Linked DNA regions of Thermosynechococcus vestitus BP-1. The protein of the gene in region 1 interacts with the protein of each later gene in a pairwise test. Links are inferred from orthologs where the notes say so. Each region holds a gene or a part of one and is shown on either strand. Other genes may lie near its edges.

The links.
Region 2: the proteins of sfsA (region 1) and TLL_RS03880 interact in binary tests that used the Escherichia coli proteins (3 or more experiments, as listed by UniProt). The link is inferred for Thermosynechococcus vestitus BP-1 from one-to-one orthologs.

What each region holds. Positions count from the first base shown.
Region 1 is NC_004113.1:1,778,131-1,781,175, forward strand. The notes cover bases 62-3,033. They hold sfsA (DNA/RNA nuclease SfsA), read left to right. Parts: upstream 62-1,170; coding sequence 1,171-1,896; downstream 1,897-3,033. Other genes in these bases: TLL_RS08615 (photosynthesis system II assembly factor Ycf48), read right to left, coding at 62-500; TLL_RS08620 (rubredoxin), read right to left, coding at 490-825; TLL_RS08630 (VOC family protein), read right to left, coding at 1,893-2,246; TLL_RS08635 (phycobiliprotein lyase), read right to left, coding at 2,246-2,782; TLL_RS08640 (DUF2605 domain-containing protein), read left to right, coding at 2,965-3,033. Outside these bases: more of TLL_RS08615, read right to left, coding at 1-61; more of TLL_RS08640, read left to right, coding at 3,034-3,045. UniProt on the Escherichia coli protein: Binds to DNA non-specifically. Could be a regulatory factor involved in maltose metabolism.
Region 2 is NC_004113.1:790,439-793,362, forward strand. The notes cover bases 74-2,924. They hold TLL_RS03880 (glutamate-5-semialdehyde dehydrogenase), read left to right. Parts: upstream 74-776; coding sequence 777-2,072; downstream 2,073-2,924. Other genes in these bases: glgA (glycogen synthase GlgA), read right to left, coding at 74-641; ppsA (phosphoenolpyruvate synthase), read left to right, coding at 2,432-2,924. Outside these bases: more of glgA, read right to left, coding at 1-73. UniProt on the Escherichia coli protein: Catalyzes the NADPH-dependent reduction of L-glutamate 5-phosphate into L-glutamate 5-semialdehyde and phosphate. The product spontaneously undergoes cyclization to form 1-pyrroline-5-carboxylate.

The DNA.
Region 1 (3,045 bases):
GTGCGGTAAATTGCCCCCACGTTGGTTATCATTTCCGCAGAGCCATTGCCGAGGGCTTTGATCAGGCGGGGCGAGCCGGGGAGTTTTGGATCGAGGGGAATTTGGCTCCAAGATTGGCCACCATCAGTTGTGTGCAGCATAATTGGCGGCTCACCGACAATCCAGCCCTCGTTCCCTTGGAAGCTGACGCTGTTGAAGCGATAGTCGGAATGATCTAAAACCAGCGTGCGCGGTTCCCAAGTTTGACCACCGTCGCGGGTTTCCATTAGCGTGGCATTGACACCTACCAACCAACCATGATGACGATCAATAAAGCTCATGTCAAGAATCGTTGCGGTGGTTGGCAGTTGGATCGCTTCCCAAGGGTTGTAGTCTAAAGCAGGAATAGCAAGGGCAGGGGTACTCAGGCTCACCCAGAGGAGAACGGTCCCTAGGAGCCAATGCAGGAACTTGATTCCTTTCATTTTTTGCCAATGGATGTCAATTTGTTTAGCGAACATTATAGAAACTCAGTAGAAAAAGAACAGCAAGGGCAAGACCACCAAAAATGAGGATATTTTTTTGGCCAGGGGTGAGGCGATTCACACCGAAGCCATAGTTGAGATTCTCCTTGAAGCCTGAGGGGGATCCCACAGGTCCAATGTTGCTAAATTGCTTTTTTGGAGCACTACACACTGGACACCGCCAGTTCAGGGGCAGATCAGCAAAGGCTGTCCCGGGCGGAATCGAGCGATTCTCGTCTCCCTTTGCCGGTTCATAGATGTAGCCGCAGGCACGGCACTCAAACCGATCTAAGGGCGCAACATCAGGGGTTTCGGCGGTCATACCTCAGAAATTTTTAAGATTTGCGACATACATCTTAATACTACGGGATTTGGGGGCGTTTCTTGTGGGCAGAACCGGGGAGTTTTCAGGGCAATACTGCGAAACTCTAAGACATGTAACGAAAGATCGGGTCTTTGCAACATAAATATAAAGAAAAGATTAGGAAAGGCCCCCCTGCCAAGAAGTGATGCCATGATAGGGGTATTCAATTGAGGTCAGCCGATATAGACCTTAACCTTAAATCTCCTTTAATATTCCGTAGAATGCTGGCTTCCATATCACCAAAGGGGGCTGGCATTTTACTTTTGGGGTAAAATGAGGGCTTGCGCTTTCTGCTGATCCCCTGTGACTCCCCCATTCTGTTGGTACTATCCACCGCTCCAAGAAGGAATTCTCTGTCGGCGCTATCAGCGATTTTTTGCTGAGATTGAGTTGACCTCGGGCGATCGCGTTACGGCCCACTGCCCAAATACAGGGCCAATGACAGGGATTTGCCAAGTAGGTGCTCCCGTTCAAGTCTCCTACCATGCGGATCCCAAGCGTAAGCTAGCCTATACGTGGGAAATGATTTTTGTTGACGGTACCTGGGTAGGGGTGAATACCAGTCTGCCCAATCGGGTCATTGCTTCGGCGTTGGCGGCAGGCATCCTACCGGAACTGGCTGGCTACGGCACTCAGCAGCGAGAGGTGGCCTACGGTCAAGAGCGCAGCCGCATTGACTTTTACTTAACGGATCATCCTCAAGAGCCCCCCGCCTATGTTGAGGTGAAAAATACCACTTGGGCGCAAGGGGGTTTAGCCCTGTTTCCTGATACGGTCACCAGCCGCGGTCAAAAACATCTGCGGGAACTGCAACGGCTGCGGCAAACCCAACCAGAAACTCGGGTGTGTATGCTCTACTTTATTAATCGCGGCGATTGCGATCGCTTTGCGCCCGGAGATAGTGCTGATCCCACCTATGGACAGCTCCTACGCGCTGCCTACAACCAAGGGGTGGAAATTTTGCCCTACCGCTTCGCCATTGAACCAAGGGGCATTCAGTTCTTGGGAACTGCCAAGCTGTTGCTCTAGGACAGTTGGCTAAGTTCAATCAAATTGCCATCGGGATCGGCGACAAAGATGGCGGCGCGTCCTGAGGCACTGCGCTGCCAGGGAATTTGGGCTGCCACTAGGCGTTGTTCGAGACTGGCTAAATCAGTCACACCAAGGGCAAAGTGGGGGTTACGTCCCCACCGCTGATCTTGACAGGTATCTACTACCTTCTCCGCTTGGATCAGATGAATTTCCACGGCACCGATTTGGTACCAGCGGCCGGGAAATTTCAGGGGGCGATCGACGGCGGTAAGACCCAGCACCCCTTCATAGAAGGCAGCAGCTCGCTCTAGATTCGTGACGTTAATGGCAACGTGGAGAAAAACCATCAGGAGTTGGCGGGTTGCGTCACCCCTAAGCGAATTTCCGAGCAGAAGGAGGCCATACTAAAACCACCAAAGCGCTTGAGAATACTGGTGCGCAGACGTAAATTGGGGCTGGCAAACCAGAGGCGCTCTTCGGAATAGATGGTTTCGTATTCGGTAATCAATGTCAGGGCACCATCACTGCCCATGCTGAAGCGACCGGCAACCGGTGCTTTTTCAGCGTAGCCCATTTCCCGCAGGAGCTTTCCTTCCATCCGCGATCCCTGATCCATGATGGGTACCAGTACTGTTGAGCCTTCGTGCTTCTCATTGTCCCATTCCATGGTGCCGTCCCAACTGACCCGCGCGCCGCACACTGCCCAAGCGGGATCCATATCATATTGCTGACACAGGGCAATGACTGCAGGATCATCCACCGACAGTAATTCAATGGTTAACTGAGACTTGCCGGACTCGGTTTGCTTAAAGGCCAAGTGATGACTCGTCCGTTGGGAAAACCAGCGGCCAGCACTTTGGGCAAAAAAATCGCGGATGTCCATACCTATGCACACTAGCTAATGGGGACAGAATCGGTATTTTTTAGTCTTTTTTTAGGGTACACCGTCTCTTCGATTCCTTCCAAACGATCGCGCCGCGGAAAGGGCACTGAAAAATCAAAAATGTAACAATATGTAAACGAGTTTAAGATTTAAGATAGAAGTAGATCGCCCTCATAATCCCTATGCTGCACTCAAATTTACCTGAACCTCAACTCCTTAAGGTCTTGTTGGAGCCGCTACTTGAAGATTTTCAGTACTGGTTC
Region 2 (2,924 bases), 990 kb from region 1 along the record:
AGCAATCCCTCCAATTTTTCGCCATATTCAGGGGTTTTAATCTGTTCGGCGTAGGTGGGCGAAACGGTATTGACGCGATCGGCATACTGCAACGCTGCCGCCATTGTATTATGGCCCTGCATGTACCACGGACACCAAGTAATTTGCTCTAGGCGCCACCGCCAAGGTCCTTGATAGGCCAAGTTATGGATCGTAAACACGGTGGTAATGTCGGGATCCTGATGCATCCAGACGGGGATCATGCCCGTGTGCCAATCGTGGCAATGGATAATTTGGGGTTTCCAGTAGTTCCAAGCAAATTCTGCTGCCCCATTGGCAAAAAAGGTGAACCGCCAGTCCTCATCCTCACCGTAGTAGATGCGGCGGGGATTAAAGCAGGGATGGCCAAAAAGGTAAAGGGGAACATCCGACCCCGGCAACACGGTTTCATAGACATGGAATGTCTGAAACATGGCATGGCCAATCCAGATGGGGTCCTTGGGAATCTCCACCTTATCGGGCAAGAAGCCATAATAGGGCATAAAAATGCGCACATCATGTCCCATGCGGCGTAACACCTTGGGCAGAGAGCCAACCACATCTCCCATGCCTCCCACTTTCGCCAGTGGTGCCGCCTCAGCAGCAACAAATAGAATTCGCATGATCCTCCTGAACCTGTTTTTTGGCCAATTCTAGGGCAATGCAATTGCCGTTAACCTACCACAAGTGCGGGACAATTTGGCGTACGATCGCCCTTAAGGATTTCTCCTGATGTGTCTTTGGAATTGACAACCCCTATGACCAATTCTCCCCTCGTGCAACGGGTCAAAGAAGTTCATGAGCAGGCGCGTCTGCTGGCCACGCTCGATGCGGCTGCCCGCAATGGGGCCCTGGAACAGGTGGCCTGTGCCCTTGAGGAGGCGCGGGAGGAGATTCTGGCGGCCAATGCTGCCGATTGTGAGCAAGCCAAGGCCAATCAGCTCAATGCCTCGCTCTATGCTCGCCTGGAATTGAGTCCCAGTAAACTAGCGGCGGCGATCGCTGGCGTACGTCAAGTGGCTGCTCTCCCGGATCCCCTTGGCCAGCGTCAACTCCATCGAGAATTGGATACGGGGCTCATTCTCAGTCGCGTCACCTGTCCCCTTGGGGTGCTAGGGGTGATTTTTGAGGCGCGCCCTGATGCAGTCGTGCAGATAGCTTCCTTGGCGATTAAATCAGGGAATGGCGCCATTCTCAAGGGAGGACAGGAGGCCAGTCGCTCTTGCCAAACGATTATGCAGACGATTCATAGGGGCCTAGAGAAGTCGGCAGTGCCCGCGGGGGCGATCGCCCTCCTGACGCAGCGATCGGAAATCAGCGAACTGCTGCAATTGGATCAGTGGGTTGATCTCATCATTCCGCGAGGTTCCAATGAATTTGTGCGTTATATCCAGAACAATACGCGGATTCCCGTGCTGGGCCACGCCGATGGTCTTTGTCATCTCTATGTGGATCGGGCAGCGGATCTTGAAAAGGCGATCGCCATTACCCTCGACGCCAAAACCCAGTATCCTGCCGCCTGTAACGCTATTGAGACCCTCCTTGTTCACCGCGATATTGCCGAGGCATTTTTACCCAAAGTGGCTGCTGCCTTGCAACAGGCAGGCGTTGAGCTACGGGGGGACGCGATCGCCTGCGACCTCGTACCCATGAGCCTTGCCAGTGAAGCCGACTGGGCCACAGAATATTGCGATTTGATCCTCGCCATCAAAGTCGTGCCCGATCTCGATGCCGCCCTGGATCACATTGCCACCTACGGCTCCGGTCACACGGAAGCCATTGTCACTGAGGATGCCGCCGCCGCCGCTCGTTTTCTCCAAGAAGTGGATGCGGCGGGTGTCTTTCACAATTGTTCCACCCGCTTTGCCGATGGCTTCCGCTACGGCTTTGGTGCCGAAGTCGGTATCAGTACCCACAAATTACCGCCCCGAGGACCCGTGGGGCTAGAGGGATTAGTGACCTACAAATATCAACTGGTGGGAAACGGCCACATTGTGGCCACCTATAGCGGTGCCAATGCCAGGCCCTTTACCCATCGCGATTTGGACTGCTAACGAATTTAAGGGATTGTTAAGCCACAGACAAAGCCAATTTTTCTGTTTCAGAATGGAGATATAGGGCAACAGGGATTTCCCTACCGTGCAGATGACACCCTCTGTAAAGGTTGTCTATCAAGGTCTATCAAGTGACCGGTGGCAATGTATTGCCTACTTTACTCAGTATCTGAGCAGCCTCTCTTTGTCAACGGATGATTAGGACTTGGGAATTGCGTGCAGTTAGGTAATTGAGAGATTCACGATAGCAAGGGGAGCCAAAACCCCTCAAAACTTTAACCGCTCAAGCACTGCTGTTGCATCCCCATAGAACAGCAAAGGGCACCATCAATGCAACTTAAATCTTTAGGAGCATAACAATGACTCAATCTATTCCTAGACCAACCAGTGAAATAACAAATCGGGAAACAGCATTTGTTTTAGAACTCAATGCCTTGAGCTGCAAAGACCTGCCACTGGTGGGGGGCAAGAACTCTTCCTTGGGGGAAATGCTCCAACAACTCACTCCCAAAGGTATTAATGTCCCCGATGGTTTTGCAACAACCGCCTATGCCTATCGTTACTTTATTCAAGCGGGAAATCTTGAGACGCAACTGCGGCGGCTCCTCGAAGGCCTTGATGTTGAGGATGTAACAGAACTCCACCGCGTGGGTCAGACGATTCGCTCGCTAATTTTACATACTCCGTTTCCCCCGGAATTGACGGATGCGATTGCTGCCGCCTACCAAAAAATGTGCGATCGCTATGGTCCGAATACGGACGTGGCGGTTCGCTCCAGTGCTACCGCTGAAGATCTGCCCGATGCGAGCTTTGCCGGTCAGCAGGAAACCTACCTCAATGTCCATGGCCTCA